DNA from 4 places in the Roseateles microcysteis genome. Region 1 is predicted to be linked to each of the others. Evidence: predicted binding sites of a transcription regulator. Region 1 holds the regulator's gene; each other region holds the start of a gene.
What was found. The regulator sigma-54, encoded in region 1, starts transcription at its own class of promoters, with help from an activator protein. The targets are predictions, from matches to a motif close to TGGCANGNAANCTGCTTT.

Region 1 (4,190 bases):
GCCAACCAGCTGACCGAGCTCACCGGCAACGTGATCCTGAGCCAGGGCAGCCTGCTGCTGAAGGCCGGCAAGGTGGTGATCAAGGAAACCCCCGACGGCTTCTTCCAGGCCTCGGCCACTTCGGACGGCGACAAGCAGGTGAGCTTCAGCCAGGGCCGTGACACGCCGGGCGAGGTGATCGAAGGCAGGGCCGACCAGATCGAATACGACAGCCGCAAGGAAACCGTCCGCTTCGTCGGCAATGCGGTGCTTCGCCAACTGCGCAACGGCCTCGTCACCGGGGAGACCACCGGTGGCGAGATCGCCTATGACAACCGCAGCGAACTCTTCAAGACCAGCGGCGGCAATGTCGAGCGCAGCCCCAACGGCCGCGGCCGCATGGTGTTGATGCCGCGCGCAGCCAGTGCGCCCGAGGCATTGCCGTCCGCCAGCAGCGCACCTACCCAACTGCAGCCCAGCACCACGCTGCAAACCACGCCTCGCAAGCCCTCATGAGCGGCATCGACAGCGCAGCGGCGGCACCGGACCGCCCGAGCCGGCTTGAGGCCGACGGACTGCAGAAGACCTACGGCGTGCGTCGCGTGGTCAAGAACGTGCACCTGGCCGTGGACAGCGGTGAAGTCGTGGGCCTCCTGGGTCCCAACGGTGCCGGCAAGACCACCAGTTTCTACATGATCGTCGGCCTGGTGCGGGCGGACGCCGGCGAGATCCGGCTCGATGGCGAGGCGCTGGAGCGCCTGCCCATCCACCGCCGCTCGCGCCTCGGGCTGTCCTATCTGCCGCAGGAGGCTTCGATCTTCCGCAAGCTCACCGTCGAGGAAAACATCCGCGCCGTGCTGGAGCTGCAGCAGGACGAGAACGGCAAGCCCTGGACCAAGACCCGCATCAACGAGATGCTGGACAGCCTCCTGCACGAGCTCTCGATCGAGAAGCTGCGCGACAGCCCGGCACCCGCGCTCTCGGGCGGCGAGCGCCGCCGGGTCGAGATTGCCCGCGCCTTGGCCACGCAGCCGCGCTTCATCCTCCTGGACGAGCCTTTTGCCGGCGTGGACCCGATCGCCGTGCTCGAGATCCAACGCATCATCGGCTTCCTGAAGGCGCGCGGCATCGGTGTGCTGATCACCGATCACAACGTGCGCGAGACCCTGGGCATCTGCGACCGCGCCTACATCATCAGCGAGGGCGAGGTGCTGGCCGAAGGCACGCCCGACGAGCTGGTGGCCAACGCCGACGTGCGCAAGGTGTACCTCGGCGAACACTTCAAAATGTAGGCTGCTGGGGCTGCGCTGAGATGAAACCCACCCTGCAGGTACGGCTCAGTCAGCATCTGGCGCTGACGCCCCAGTTGCAGCAGTCGATCCGGCTGCTGCAGCTCTCCACACTGGAGCTGCACCAGGAAGTGGAGCAGATGCTGGCGCAGAACCCGCTGCTCGAGACCGACGAGGAATTCGGCAGCGCGGTCACCGCACCCGAGCTCAGCGAAGTCCGCGGCAACGCGTCCGACGAACCCGACTCGGCACCTTCAGGCGATGGTGAGGCCGCGAGCGAGATCAAGGCCGAGGACTTCGGCACCACCGAGCGCGAAGACTGGGAAAACGGCACCGAGGGCGACGACTTCGACGGCATCCGCGAGCTGCCCGGCAGCGCCAGCTCCAGCAGCGAAGACGGAGAAAGGCCCGAGACCGAGGCGCCGTCCATCAGCCTGCAGCAGCATCTGCAACAGCAGATGGCCGGCATGTCTTTCAGCAGCGAAGACCGCGCCGCGCTCCTGGTGCTGATCGAATCGCTGAACGACGACGGCTACCTGGCCGACCCGCTGGAAGAGATCGCCGCCTCGCTCGCCGGTGAAGACGACCCCGAGGCACTCGAGGAATTGCTGGAACGCCTGCAGGTGGCCTTGCGCTGGCTGCAGAGCATGGAGCCCACCGGTGTCGGCGCCCGGGACCTCTCCGAATGCCTGCTCCTGCAACTGCGCACGCGGCCGCGCAGCCAGGTGCAGGTGGTGGCCATCCTGATCTGCAAGAACCACCTGGAGCTGCTGGCCCGGCGCGACAGCAAGAAGCTGATGGCACTCACCGGCGCCGACGAACAGCTGCTGCGCGAGGCGCAGACGCTGATCCAGACACTGGAGCCCAAGCCGGGCCGGCCGTTTGCGCCAGGCGAGGCGGCGGCCGTGGTGCCGGACGTGATCGTCAGCAAGAGCGGCCGCGGATTCCGTGTGATGCTCAACCCCGAGGTCGCGCCCAAGCTGCGCATCAACGAGCTCTATGCCAATGCGCTGCGCGCCACGCGCGGCGGCATCAGCAACAGCGCGCTGGGCGGCCAATTGCAGGAGGCGCGCTGGTTCATCAAGAACATCCAGCAGCGCTTCGACACCATCCTGCGTGTCTCGCAGGCCATCGTCGAGCGGCAGAAGGGCTTCTTCCAGCATGGGGCGCTGGCGATGAAGCCGCTGGTGCTCAGAGAAATAGCCGACGAGCTGGGCCTGCATGAATCGACCATCTCGCGCGTGACCACGGCCAAGTACATGGCCACGCCGCATGGCACCTTCGAGCTGAAGTACTTCTTCGGGTCCGGCCTCAACACCGATGCCGGCGGCAATGCCTCCAGCACGGCGGTGCGCGCGCTGATCAAGCAGTTCGTCGACGCCGAAGACAACAACAAGCCGCTGTCCGACAGCGCCTTGTCCGACATGCTGGAAGAGCAGGGCATCCAGGTGGCGCGGCGCACGGTGGCCAAGTACCGCGAGGCGCTGAAAATTGCGCCGGCCAATCTGCGCAAGGCGCTTTGACGCGACTCTGACCTGGGGTCTGAGCGGGGGTCTGAACGGGGCCCTGAATGCCTGCCGCGCAGCGCGCTGCCAACGCATGACCCAGCGACTTGCTAGGACTTTGCCGCGTCAGTCGCCGCACCGCAACAGCGCCGGCACAAACGATCAAGGCGTTGATTGATGCGCCCTGAATCCGCCCGGGATAACCCGCAAAGTGGGTGACCGGAAACCTTGCCTCCCGGCCGATTCATCCGCTATTCAAAATTCCGATAGTTCGACGCACAAGCGTCATACATCGATTCGGACCCGTCCTCATAAGCTGGACTCCTCACAAGCGCAGGCGGGCCTCATCCGGGCCTTGCAAGCAGGCTTGTAGATCGCCGCCTCGTGAAGCCTCGGGGCGCTTGCGGTGAACACCAGTCAATGACAAAAAGTGCCGGCCAAGCCCGGTGACGGAGACAGCTTGTGAACAAGATTTCGAAACTGGCCTTGCGGCCGGATGGCCTGGCCCTGGCCGTTTCCATGGCCCTCACGCTGATGGCCAGCGAGGCCGCGATGGCTCAAGCGAGCACGACGCCCGTAGCGCCGGCCAAGCCCGCGGCCGAAGCGGCGCAAGGCGGTGAACAGGCCAAGGACAGCAAGGATGACAAGAAGCCGGCAGCGAAGGCCACGGCCGAGCTGAGCTCGGTGCTGGTGATCGGCACGCGGCTCTCGCAGCAGTCCAGCATCGACCGCAAGAAGCGCGCGGCCACGGCCACCGACTCGGTCGTGGCGGAAGACGTCGGTGCCTTCCCTGACCGCAATATCGGCGAAGCGATCTCGCGCATTGCCGGTGTGGCGCTGGACCGCGGCGACTTCGGCGAAGGCGTGAGCGTCTCGGTGCGCGGCACCGGCGCCGATCTCACGCGTGTGGAGATGGATGGCCAGGCCGTGCAGGCTGGTGGCGGCACCGACCTGCTGGGTGGTGGCGGTGGCCGCGGTGTCGAGTTCCGCGAGCTTTCGTCGGACCTGATCAAGAGCGTGGACGTGGTCAAGGGTTCGACCGCCGCGATGACCGAAGGCTCGCTCGGCGGCAGCATCATCATCAACACGCGGACCGGCCTGGACTTCAAGAAGCCCTATTACTCGCTGCGCGTGGCCGCCACCGAGAGCTCCCTGAACAGGAAGACCACGCCCAACCTGAACCTGGTGCTGGCCGACAAGTTCCTGGACAAGCGTCTGGGCGTGCTGGTCAACCTGAACAAGTCCAACTACAACAGCGAGAGCCATCAGCAGAGCAATGGCGGCGTCAACGGCCTGCAAGGCCTGTTGCGCCAGGCGGACTTCGACAACTCGCCGGAGAAGACCTTTGCCTTCAACCCGGCCACGGTCTCCAAGACCGACCCGACGGTCAACGCCACGTTCCTGGCCTCGCCGCTGA
Region 2 (4,190 bases), on a different contig from region 1:
ACCCGGACAAGGATGCCAAGCCCTATATGCAGACCCTCGAGGTCGAGCTGGATGGGCACGAGCGCATGTTGCTGGACGCCCTGGTCAAGCTGAAGGCGGTCGACCCGACGCTGTCCTTCCGTCGCAGCTGCCGCGAAGGCGTCTGCGGTTCGGACGCGATGAACATCAACGGCAAGAACGGCCTGGCCTGCCTGACCAACATGCTGACGCTGCCGGGCGTGATCACCTTGAAGCCGCTGCCGGGCCTGCCCGTTGTGCGCGACCTGATCGTCGACATGACGCAGTTCTTCAAGCAGTACAACTCGATCAAGCCCTACCTGGTCAACGACAACCCGCCGCCCGACAAGGAACGCCTGCAGTCGCCGGTGGAGCGCGAAGAGCTGGACGGCCTGTACGAGTGCATCCTGTGCGCGAGCTGCTCGACGAGCTGCCCGAGCTTCTGGTGGAACCCGGACAAGTTCGTCGGCCCGGCTGGTTTGCTTCAGGCCTACCGCTTCATCGCGGACAGCCGCGACGAAGACACGGCAGCTCGCCTGGACAACCTCGAAGATCCTTACCGCCTGTTCCGTTGCCATACGATCATGAACTGCGTCGACGTCTGCCCCAAGGGTCTGAACCCGACCAAGGCGATCGGCAAGATCAAGGAACTGATGGTCCGCCGCGCGGTCTGATCAGCGCAAAGAAAAGTCATGGCGAACATGGAAGCCACGCTGATCGACGAGAGGTTTCTGTCCAAGCTGCGCTGGCGCTGCCGGCGGGGCCTGCTGGAGAACGATCTCTTCATCGAGCGCTTCTTCAATCGCCATGCCGAGTCACTGACCGAGTTTCAGGCGGAAGGCCTGCGAGTGTTGATGGATCTGTCTGACAACGATCTGCTCGATCTGCTGCTGCGCCGCAAGGAGCCTGAAGGCGAACTCGTTCGTGCCGATGTGCAAGAGGTCCTGAGCCTGCTCCGGACCGTCACCTGAGTTTTGTTAAGCATTACCCCGGAACCCCAAAGGAATGACCATGACCCCGTCTGAAGTCAAAGCCACCCTGTCGTTCTCTGACGGCAGTCCGCAAATGGATCTGCCCATCTACAAGGGCTCGGTCGGACCGGATGTCATCGACATCCGCAAGCTCTACGCGCAGACGGGCAAGTTCACTTACGACCCGGGCTTCCTGTCCACAGCTTCGTGCAACTCGACCATCACCTACATCGATGGCGACAAGGGCGAGCTGCTGTACCGCGGCTACCCCATCGAGCAGCTCGCCGTGAACTGCGACTACCTCGAGACCTGCTACCTGCTGCTGTACGGAGAGCTGCCGAACGCCGACCAGAAGGCCAGCTTCGAAGACCGCGTGATGCACCACACGATGGTCAACGAGCAGATGCAGTTCTTCCTTCGCGGCTTCCGTCGCGATGCCCACCCGATGGCCGTGATGACGGGCCTGGTGGGCGCGATGTCGTCGTTCTATCACGACAGCACCGACATCAATAACCCGGAGCACCGCGAGATCTCGGCGATCCGCCTGATCGCCAAGATGCCCACGCTGGTGTCGATGGCCTACAAGTACACGATCGGCCAGCCCTTCATCTATCCGAAGAACGATCTCTCGTACGCTGGCAACTTCATGCGCATGATGTTTGCCACGCCTTGCGAAGACTACAAGCCCAACGACGTGCTGGTGCGGGCGATGGACCGGATCTTCACGCTGCATGCCGACCACGAGCAGAACGCTTCGACGTCCACCGTGCGCCTGTGCGGCTCCTCCGGTACGAACCCGTTTGCAGCCATCGCCGCTGGCGTGGCCTGCCTGTGGGGCCCGGCTCACGGCGGTGCGAACGAGGCCTGCCTGAACATGCTGAGCGACATCCAGCAGATGGGTGGCGAGGCCAAGATCGGCGAGTTCATCAAGCAGGTCAAGGACAAGAACAGCAGCGTCAAGCTGATGGGCTTCGGTCACCGGGTCTACAAGAACTACGACCCCCGCGCCAAGCTGATGCGCGAAACCTGCCATGAGGTGCTGAACGAGCTGGGCCTGCACGACGACCCGTTGTTCAAGCTGGCCATGTCGCTGGAAAAGATTGCGCTGGAAGACGAGTACTTCGTCGCCCGCAAGCTCTACCCGAACGTCGACTTCTATTCGGGCATCGTGCAACGCGCCATCGGCATCCCGGTGCCGCTGTTCACTGCCATCTTCGCCCTGGCCCGCACGGTGGGCTGGATTGCCCAGCTGAACGAAATGATCGGCGACCCGGAGTACAAGATCGGCCGTCCGCGCCAGCTCTTCGTCGGCGCCACCAGCCGCGACGTCAAGCCGATCGCGCAGCGTTAAGCCACTCGCGTACTGATGAAGATCTCCCGAGCGCTCGGGCGCCGGGAGATCTTTTTTTTCTGGCTCGATGTTGATGTCGACACTGAGCGAAGAGCAATTTGCGCGTCAGCTGGCATCAACTTAGGGGATGTCGGACGCCTTTACATTTTCTTGCTCCGTGCGCGATTCGCCCGGTTCTATCTTGTTGATTTATTGGAAGGATTTTGAGCTGGCATCAAAGATGCTTTGTGCTTCCTGTCCATTACCGTGAGGTCTCAACATGAAATATCTTGCTACTCGGATTGCCACGGCGCTTGCCGTGTTGGCGATGGCAGGCGGGGCCAGTGCCCAGGCCATCATCCAGAACTCGGAAGTCCAGATGGGCGTGCGCGCCTACGGTGACCTGAATGTTGGCGGCGGAACGCCAGCTAGCGGCTCCGGCACCACAGTGGTCGGCCTTCGCTCGGTCCGCACCAATTCCGATTCGACTTCGCCCGGTTGCACCTGCGAAGGTTGGGGTGTCGGCCTGCGCAGCACGGGCCAATATGGCGCGGCCAACAGCGCTGGCGAAGGCGTGGCCAATCTCTCGCTGGTCAGCTTCAACTCGACGGCCAGCACCGCTGTGTCGGTGGTGAATGTGTTGAGCGCAACTGGCGCTGCGATCCTGCAGGTCACCCACGATTACCACCCGATCGCAGGTACCCCGTATCTGTACGAAGTGCTGGTGTCGATCAAGAACATGACCGGCACGGCACTGGCGGCCAGCGACCTGGTCTACCGTCGCGTGATGGACTGGGACATTCCTTCTCCTGGCTACGAGTCGGTGAGCATCCAGGGTGTTCCGGCAGGGTTGGGGCTGGCCAATGGCAGCAACCTCTATCGTTCCGACAACAACGGTTTCAACTACGGCAATCCGTTCAGCTTCAGCAGCTATGGCCTGCAGAACCAGAACTTCGTCAACTCGGAAGGCCGTGACCAAGGCGCCCTGTTCGACTTCGAGTTCGAAGCCCTGGCCAATGGTGCAACCCGCACCTTCGCAACCTACTATGGTGTGGCGCCGACCAAGGCAGCAGCCGACCTGGCCCGCAGCCTGGTTGACGGCGACTCGTCCGACGTCGAGATCGGCCTGTACTCCTACGGTTCGTGCACCGGAGGCCTGACCGGTTGCGATTCTTCGACCGGCGCACCCGACACCTTCATCTTCGGCTTCGGCGCCGCGGGTGGTGTGCTGGTTCCGCCGGATCGCGGTGACGTTCCCGAACCTGCCAGCCTGGCGCTCGTCGGCCTGGGCCTGCTGGCTGCTGTCGGCGCTCGCCGCCGCAAGTCGGTCGCCGCATAATCTCTGCGGTCCATGACTCGGCCCCTCGCCGGCATAGCCGACGAGGGGCTTTTCAATTCTTGAACGGGATGTCGATGAAACTCCGCTATTTGCCGCTCACTGCTTTCCTGCTCTGCAGTCTCAACCTGCACATCGTGATGGCGGAGCCGATCGCTGCTCAGGCGGGCGCCAAGCCGGCGTCCGCTTCTGGTCTGCTGGCGGCGCAAGCGAAGCTTGAACAGGGGCTTGCCGCGCTGGCCAAACGTGATCATGAGAAGGCGCGAGCGCTGTTTCAGGCGGCGACGAAGCTGGCCCCGTATTGGCCTGAGCCCTGGCTCCAGCTCGCTGAAAGCGCGCGGGTTGCGAATCAACCGGAGCTGGTGAACAAGTGGCTGACTGAGGCGCTGCGAGTGGCGCCCGATGATCCGGCAACCCTGTCCGCCTGGGGCAGTCTCCACTATGCCCGCGGCGAGTACCAGAAGGCAGAATCCTTCAAGCAGGCGGCGTTGAAGGCCGATCCCCGCGCAACCAACGTGCTGGTTGATCTTGGCGACTTGTACTTCAATGTCCATGG
Region 3 (4,190 bases), on a different contig from region 1:
GAGCGCAGCACCCGGGCCTTGACGATGCAGTGCTCGCCGCCGATCGGCCGCAGGAAGGAAGTCTGCAATTGCACCGTGGTCATGGGCCGAAAGCCGCCCAGCTTGGCGCTGAGCGCCAGCACCATGGCCGTGTCGGCCACCGCCATGGCAGCCTGGCCGCACATCACGCCTCCCACATGCAGGTACTCGCGCCGCACCGGCAGGCGCAGGGTGATGCCTTCGACATCGACCGCGAGGACTTCGAGGTCCATCGCGATGATCCAGGGCGCAAAGATGGCGGGGATGCTGTCCTGCAGGGCTTGTGGCGTCATGGGCCGTACTGTAAGTGGTGGCAGTGCCTAGGCGAATTTACGTAACGACCCGGACCGGGCCTGCGTAGTACGCTATCCGGCGTTCCGAATACCCGGGAAGCCAGGAGATAAATTTCATGAACAAGCTCTTTCCCAGCGCGGCTGCAGCGCTGGATGGCATCGTCCGCGACGGCCAGTTGCTGGCCGTCGGCGGCTTCGGCCTCTGCGGCATTCCCGAGGCCCTGATCGCCGCGCTGCGCGACAGCGGCGTCAAGAACCTGACGGTGATCTCCAACAATGCCGGCGTCGATGGCTTCGGCCTGGGCCAGTTGCTGGAGACCCGGCAGATCAAGAAGATGATCTCCAGCTATGTGGGCGAGAACAAGGAGTTCGAGCGCCAGTACCTGGCCGGCGAACTGGAGCTCGAGTTCACGCCGCAGGGCACGCTCGCGGAGAAGCTGCGGGCCGGTGGTGCCGGCATCCCGGCCTTTTTCACGCGCACCGGCGTCGGCACCATCGTGGCCGAGGGCAAGGAACTGCGCGAGTTCGATGGCCAGACCTATGTGATGGAGCTGGCCCTTGTGCCCGAGGTGGCGCTGGTCAAGGCCTGGAAGGCCGATGAGAGCGGCAACCTGCTTTTCCGCCGCACCGCCCGCAACTTCAACCCGGCCGCTGCCATGGCCGGCAAGATCACCGTGGTGGAAGTGGAAGAGATCGTGCCCACCGGCAGCTTCGACCCGGACTCGGTTCATCTGCCCGGCATCTATGTGCACCGCATCGTGGTGAACGCGAATCCCGAGAAGCGCATCGAGAAGCGCACTCTGAGTGAAAAGAAGGGAGCCTGACCATGGCCTGGACCCAAGACCAAATGGCGGCCCGCGCGGCGCAAGAGCTGGAAGACGGTTTCTACGTCAACCTGGGCATCGGCATTCCGACCCTTGTTGCCAACTTCGTGCCCGCAGACAAGGAAGTCTGGCTGCAGAGCGAGAACGGCATGCTGGGCATCGGCCCCTTTCCGACCGAAGACGAGGTCGATGCCGACCTGATCAATGCCGGCAAGCAGACGGTGACCACGATCGCCGGCTCCTCGATCTTCGGCAGCCATGACAGTTTTGCCATGATCCGTGGCGGCAAGATCAACCTGTCCATCCTCGGCGCCATGCAGGTGACAGCCAGCGGTGACCTGGCGAACTGGATGATCCCGGGCAAGATGGTCAAGGGCATGGGCGGTGCCATGGACCTGGTGGCCGGCGTCAAGCGCGTCATCGTGCTGATGGAGCATGTGGCCCGCAAGAAGGACGGCAGCGAAGACATGAAGATCCTGCCCCAGTGCACGCTGCCGCTGACCGGCAAGGCCGTGGTCAATCGCATCATCACCGACCTCGCAGTGATGGATGTGACGCCGCAGGGCCTGAAGCTCGTCGAGCTGGCCGAGGGCGTGACGCGCGAGTTCGTGCAGAGCAAGACCGGCGTGCCGCTGATCTGAGAAGACCGCGCACCGCAATGACAGAGGCCCGCAGTGACGCGGGCCTTTTTCTTGTTCATGACGCAAGCGCCGAACCGCTTGCCTCAGGTCTTCTGCAATGCTCAGGCCTTGCGGCGGCGGGCAGCGCCGATGCCGAGCAAGGCCACGCCCACCAGGGCCAGCGAAGCAGGTTCCGGCACAGCGGCGGTGGCGGCACTGAAGGTCAGGTTGTCGAAGGTGAAGTGGTTGTCCAGAACGCTGACGCGGATCTCATCGATGCCGCCGAATGTCGCAGCGTCAAAGCTGAAGTGACCTGCGTCACCGCCAACTTCCACCGTGCCGATCAGGCTGCCGCCGTCATAGGCAGCGAAGACGGCTGGGCCAATGCCGCCGTCCCTGACCATGTCGACGCTTTCCAGGGTGAAGTAGCCATTGCTTGCGAGCTTGAAGATGGCCTCGCCGTCATCCATGTGGGCCATGCCCGCGCCGGGCCAGTTCCAGACGGAGGTGGACGTCATCGTCAGGCCAGCTTCAGAGTAGTTGGTGTTGCTGACCAGCGAGGTGAAGGTCATGACGCCAGCTTGGGCTGCCGTGGCAGACACGCCGATCAGGGCGGCCAGGCCGATGGTGCGAGCGATTTTGTTCAGCATGTCGTAGCTTCCAGTGGATCGTAGATGGCAATGTCTCAGCAGCTTTCGTGCCAGACCCCTAAGTCCTTGATCTGAAAGGAAACTAGGGAAGTGGTTGCCTCCACGGTGTAAACCCTGTCGACAATTTGAACGGTACTATTTCACGGTTTGTCGGCTGCGTGCAGCACGGCTTGCACTTCTTTACGCCTGAGACGTACCGGTTCGCCGGGCGCACCATCTAATCGGGTCGCAGCTTTGCACGAGGTCGGACGATGGCAAAAGAATCAATCCTGGCGACAAGCCTTGCTCCCGAGCCCGCGGATTCCCCAGCGCCGCCGCTGGCGCTCGACACCTCAGCGAGCTCAGCGCCATTGCCGGTACTCTTGAGCGCGGCACTGTTGAGCGCATGTGGCGGAGGGGGCGGTGGAGGCGGCAGCCCAGCACCGGTCCCCACGCCAAGCCCCTCACCGCCACCTCCGCCACCTCCGCCACCGCAGCCCACCGAAGCCGAAGCCTCGCGATTCCTGGCTCAAGCCGGCTTTGCAGCGAGCACGGCGGACATCGCCACGGTGCGCGCCAATGGCTATGCCGCCTGGATCGACGCGCAGCTGGCGCTGCCGCGAAGCCAGGGTCACTACGACTGGATGGTGGCCAAGGGCTACGCCGTGACGGCCAACCTCAACAGCCTGGCAGGCGCCGACAACACGATCTGGCGCCAGTTGATTGGATCGCCCGACCAGTTGCGCCAGCGCATGGTGCTGGCCTTGTCAGAGATCTTCGTGGTGTCGATGAACGGCCTGCCGGTCAACTGGCCGGCCTTCATGACTGCCGCCTATGTGGACTGGCTTGGGGAGCACGCCTTCGGCAACTACCGCGACCTGCTGAATGCGGTGACCTTGTCGCCGGCCATGGGCGTGTACCTGAACATGCGGGGCAACCGCAAGGAAGATGCGGCCACGGGCCGCGTGCCCGACGAGAACTACGCCCGCGAGGTGATGCAGCTGTTCACCATCGGCCTGGTGCAGCTCAATATCGACGGCACGCCCAAGCTCGGCACCGACGGCAAGCCTCTGGATAGCTACACGCAGGCCAATATCACCGATCTGGCGCGGGTGCTCACCGGCTGGGAATTCGACAATGCCTCGAGCACCGAGCCGGGCCATGCAAAGCGCCCGATGGTGCATCTCGCCAACCGCTTCTCGACCGGCGCCAAGAAGGTGCTCGATGTCGATATCCCGTCCACGGCCGATGGCCCAACGGCCCTGAAGACGGCGCTGGACACGCTGGCCAATCATCCCAATGTCGGCCCCTTCATCGGCCGGCAGTTGATCCAGCGCCTGGTCTGCTCCAACCCCAGCACTGCCTATGTGCAGCGCGTGGCCGCGGTCTTCAACAACAACGGCAGCGGCCAGCGCGGCGACCTGAAAGCAGTGCTGAAGGCCATCCTGCTCGACACCGAAGCCCGCTCGGCGCCCGTGGGCGATGCCAGCGGCAAACTGCGCGAACCGGTGCAGCGCTTCGTGCAGTGGGCGCGCAATGCCGGCCTCACGTCGCCCACTGACTTGTGGAACGTGGGCAATCTGTCTGACCCGTCCACGCGCCTGGGCCAGAGTCCGATGCGCAGCCCCTCGGTCTTCAACTTCTTCCGGCCCGGCTATGTGCCGCCGAACTCTGCCCTTGGCATCGGCGGTGTCACCGCGCCCGAGTTCCAGCTCTGCAACGAGAGTACGGTGGCCGGCTATCTCAACTACATGCAGACGGTGATTGCCAGCGGCGTGGGCGAGCTCAAGCCCAACTACTCGGCCG
Region 4 (4,190 bases), on a different contig from region 1:
AGGTCCATGACGGCGTCTCCATCCATTGCGACCCGCATGCTGCGGGCGATGCCGATTTTTAGCACGAGCGTTCGCATTTTCCTTGTCTCTGTCGAGACAGGGCGGGCTTGCCTACACTGCCCAGCCATCAACAAGCTCGAGACACGACGCCATGCCCCTACCTGTTCTTGCCATCCACGGCGGCGCCGGCACCTTGCTGCGCAGCAAGATGTCACCCGAGATGGAGCAGCAGTACCGCGCCGAATTGCGCACCATCCTGCAAGCCGGCGAGCAGATGCTGGCGAATGGCAGAGGCGCCATGGATGTGGTCTGCGAAGCCGTGCGACGGCTGGAAGAATGCCCGCTGTTCAATGCCGGAAAAGGCGCGGTGTACACGGCCGACGAGCGACATGAGCTCGACGCCAGCGTGATGAACGGCCACACGCTCGCAGCAGGTGCAGTGGCCGGCGTCAGCCGCGTGCGCAATCCGGTGCTGGCGGCTCGGGCGGTGATGGAGCGCGGCGAGCATCTGCTCTTCATTGGCGCTGCCGCCGAAGCCTATGTAGAGAAGCTCGGGATGGAGATGGTCGATCCCGGCTGGTTCGGCACGCCGCAGCGGCTGGAACAGTTGCGCCGAGCCAGAGCCGAGGCGGCGGGTGCGCTGCTGGATCATGACGGTCAGGCGTCGACGCCCATCATGGAGAGCAAGAAGTTCGGCACTGTCGGCGCGGTGGCGCTTGATGCGGCCGGCCACCTGGCCGCGGCCACCTCAACCGGTGGCATGACCAACAAGCTGCCGGGCCGCGTGGGTGACTCACCGCTGATAGGCGCGGGCTGCTATGCCAGTGACGACAGCTGCGCCGTGTCTTGCACGGGCACCGGCGAGGCCTTCATTCGCGTGGCTGCGGCGCGCGAGGTGGGTGCGCTGATGGAGTATGCGGGGCTGAGCCTCGACGAGGCAGCACGCCGGGTCGTTTTCGAGAAACTCGGCCGTGTGGCCGGGCAGGGCGGCTTGATAGCGGTCAGCAAGGACGGCGCCGTCAGCCTGCCCTTCAATACCGAGGGCATGTACCGCGGCAGCGTGCAGCAAGGCCGGCCGCCCGTTGTTGGCATCTATGGCGAGGCCGAGGAAGCAGCAAACCTGGCGCATTAATGGCAATCGGCCCTTCAGGGCCGATTTTTGTGGAGCGCCAAAGCAAATCGGCCCCGAAGGGCCGATTCATGCGAAGCGCAGAGGTGCGACGCTCAGGCTTGCTGCTTGGCCTTGCGGCGCAGACCGACCATGCCGAACAGTGCCAGGCCAGCCAGGGCCAGGGAGCCCGGCTCCGGCGTCTTGCCGGTGCTGGTGCCGGTACCAGCGACCGTCAGCAGCTTGAAGGCATCGTTGCCGATGGCGGAAGCCGAGTTGGAGGCACTCACGAACCACCAGCTGGAGCTGACTGCACCTGCGCCAGTGTTGCCGAAGCTCATGGTGTCGGGTTCGGCCGAGCCCACATTGCTGTAGTGGTTGAGCAACTTCCAGCCATTGGCCGTCGAACCAGCCGTGGCCGGCAGGCCGCTGGAACTGATCGAGCCCATGGTCGGGCCACCGGAGCCGCCAACCCAGTAGAACACCGAGATGTCGGAGTCGGTATAGGAACCGGAGGGATTGTCGGTACCGTTCCAGCCCATGGTGACACTGTTCAGGGCCACAGACACGGTCTCACCAGGGTTGGTGAAGTTGAGCAGGAAGCCTTCCAGCTGACCGACGTTGTCGGCTGCATGAGGGCCGGTGCCCGGGTCGCAGATGTTCCAACCCGACGCATTGGACTTGCCAGCGCATTCTTCGGTGTTGACGATGCCGAAGCCGGCGCTGCTACCCCAGGGGGCGACGGCCGCTGCGACGAAGTTCTGTACTGAGGGGCTCAGATCGGACGACCATGCCGTGATGCCCATCTTGGCATCGGCCGGGGCCATCGAATCGGTGCAGGAGTAGCTGTTTCCGTAGGAAACCGAGGCAGTCGAGCAATTGCTGTAGTTCCAGGAACCGTTCCAGGTTGTAGCGGCTTGCGCGCTCTGGGTGCTCACCAGTCCGAGCAGGCTGGTTACGGTTGCCAGGATGAGACGCATGGTTTGTTTGTTCATTAAATTCTCCAGCTGGGCCCTGCAATCGCTGCGCGGCTTGATGATCTTGCAAGAAGCAATTTGTGGGCCAGTGTTTGGGAGTCTATGAAAATCAACGACTTACTGGTGGATCTGGGGCTTGCTTTGAGGCGACTGTAAATTGTTCCGACGGAAATAGCTCCCCCTACTTGAGGGTCTGGAGCAGGGCGCTGGCCCGGGCCGCCGATTCCTTGTCGAACTTGTTGTCGGCGGCAGGCTCGAGTTCCGCGCGCGCTTCAGCCTTGCGGCCGAGCTTGATCAGGACCTCGGCCAGGTGGGTGCGAATTTCGGCATTGCCGGGGTTGCGCAGGCGCGCGTCGCGCAGCAGGGGCAAGGCGCGCTCGGCCTGGCCCAACTGAAACTCCGACCAGCCCAGCGTATCCAGGTAGAGAGAATTGCCGGGGTCCAGCTGCACCGCTCGCTGTGCCAAGGCTATCGAGCGTGTGTTGCGCTGGGCGAGCAGCACGGAAGCCTGGCTGTTCAGGGCCTCGGCATCGTTGGCGTTGACTTGCAAGGCGCGCTCATAAGTCTTGCTGGCAGCGTCGAAGGCCTTGTTGCGTGCCTGCGCATCGCCAAGGGCCTTCAGCACGAGGCTGTCGCGAGGGTGCTGCTTGAGCCAGGCTTCCACCGGCTGTGACGCCGGACGCAGGCCCTCCAGGCTCTGCTGCAAGCTGAAGAGGCGCAACAGGCTGAGATTGGTAGGTTCCAGCTGGTGGGCGCGCCGCAGCGAGTCCAGTGCAGCGGCCGGTTTGCGGTTGGCCAGGGCGATATCAGCCAACAGGTGGTGGCCGGCTGCCAGTTTGGGCTGTGTCTGGGTCAGTTGCAGGGCGCGGCGCTCTGCCTTGCCAAGTTCACCCTGCATGATTTCCACGCCGGTCATCAGGGACTGGGCGCGCACCAGGTTGGGCTCCACGCTCAAGATCTTCTCGACCGAATAGTTGGCACCGGCTACATCCTTGGCCTCGAGTTGCAATTCGGCGATTGCCAGCAGCGTAGGTACAACGACTGCCGCTCGCCGTGAGGCTGCCGACAATGTGTTGCGAGCGCCCACCAGGTCGCCGTTGAGCAGTTGAACTCGACCATGAAGGGTCAGAACCTGCGCATCTTCGGGGGCCTTGCTCAGCAGCTTCTTGGAGGCTTCAAGGGCCTGCGGGTAGTCTCTCTTCTGAATCTGGTTGTGGACCATGGCCAGGCGGGGGCGGAGTTCAGACAGCTCGCTTGCGTCGTCCGCCTTGGTCAACCAGCGTTCAAGCTCGCTGCGCTTGTTCTGCGCTTCGGCCAGGTTTGCCAGCTCCATCAATACGTTGACGTCGCGGTCGTTGGCCCTGTTCAATGCTTCCAGTCGGGTACCGGCTGCCTGGAAGGCGCGGTCGGCAATGTCCAGTCGAGCCAGGCCCAGTTCGGCCTGGACCAGTCCGGGTGCATTTTTCAATGCCGCTTCATAGGCGCGGCGGGCCTGCTTGCGGTCTCCTGCCTGGGTGAGAGCCGTGCCCTGCAACACCAGCACGCTGGCGTTCTTCGGGAATCGCCGTGCCAGTGAGTCGGCTGCTGTGACGGCCTTGGCTACCTGGCCTCCGCGCAGATAGAGCGTGACCAGCGCGGAGCCGGCATAGGCCTGCCCAGGGTCCTTCTTGTAGGCCTGTTCCAGTGACTGAACCGCCTCGTCTGTCTTTCCGCCACGCAGCAGGCTCAGGCCGAGCACCGTACGAAAGGCCGGGTTGTCCTTGCTGGCCAGGGCTTCGCGCATCAGATTCGTGGCCTTGGCATGACGACCCTGAGCGGTCTGGATCGACGCCAGCAGCGTCAAGGCGCCACCGTCCCCAGGGGCCGTGCGCAGATAGGACTCCAGCACCTCGACCGCCTTGTCAGGCGCCTTGTCTTCCAGATAGACGCGAGCCAGTACCTTGGCGATCGGGCTTGGGCCCTGAACGCGAAGCGCTGCTTCGAGATAGGGCTTGGCCTTGATCATGTTGCCCAGGCCAAAATGCGACATGCCGCTCAGCAGCAGGAATTGCGGTCGGTAGCGAATGAACTCGAGGGGCACCGGATCCATCAGTGCCGTGATCTGG

Region 2: the regulator sigma-54 is predicted to act here: its motif matches at 2,529-2,546, upstream of V3596_RS07020 (PEP-CTERM sorting domain-containing protein).
Region 3: the regulator sigma-54 is predicted to act here: its motif matches at 2,441-2,458, upstream of V3596_RS01130 (PEP-CTERM sorting domain-containing protein).
Region 4: the regulator sigma-54 is predicted to act here: its motif matches at 2,156-2,173, upstream of V3596_RS00690 (PEP-CTERM sorting domain-containing protein).

What each region holds. Positions count from the first base shown of each region.
Region 1 covers NZ_JBAJMV010000007.1:240,852-245,041, forward strand. The annotation lists gene lptA (lipopolysaccharide transport periplasmic protein LptA) at 1-495, shown strand, start outside; gene lptB (LPS export ABC transporter ATP-binding protein) at 492-1,271, shown strand; gene V3596_RS19760 (RNA polymerase factor sigma-54) at 1,292-2,791, shown strand; gene V3596_RS19765 (TonB-dependent receptor) at 3,236-4,190, shown strand, end outside.
Region 2 covers NZ_JBAJMV010000002.1:444,958-449,147, reverse strand. The annotation lists gene V3596_RS07035 (succinate dehydrogenase iron-sulfur subunit) at 1-671, shown strand, start outside; gene V3596_RS07030 (FAD assembly factor SdhE) at 699-968, shown strand; gene gltA (citrate synthase) at 1,009-2,319, shown strand; gene V3596_RS07020 (PEP-CTERM sorting domain-containing protein) at 2,579-3,637, shown strand; gene V3596_RS07015 (tetratricopeptide repeat protein) at 3,712-4,190, shown strand, end outside.
Region 3 covers NZ_JBAJMV010000001.1:248,872-253,061, reverse strand. The annotation lists gene V3596_RS01145 (PaaI family thioesterase) at 1-311, opposite strand, end outside; gene V3596_RS01140 (CoA transferase subunit A) at 428-1,135, shown strand; gene V3596_RS01135 (3-oxoacid CoA-transferase subunit B) at 1,138-1,776, shown strand; gene V3596_RS01130 (PEP-CTERM sorting domain-containing protein) at 1,878-2,405, opposite strand; gene V3596_RS01125 (DUF1800 domain-containing protein) at 2,657-4,190, shown strand, end outside.
Region 4 covers NZ_JBAJMV010000001.1:154,925-159,114, reverse strand. The annotation lists gene V3596_RS00700 (acyl-CoA dehydrogenase family protein) at 1-8, opposite strand, end outside; gene V3596_RS00695 (isoaspartyl peptidase/L-asparaginase family protein) at 152-1,132, shown strand; gene V3596_RS00690 (PEP-CTERM sorting domain-containing protein) at 1,225-2,103, opposite strand; gene prsT (XrtA/PEP-CTERM system TPR-repeat protein PrsT) at 2,267-4,190, opposite strand, start outside.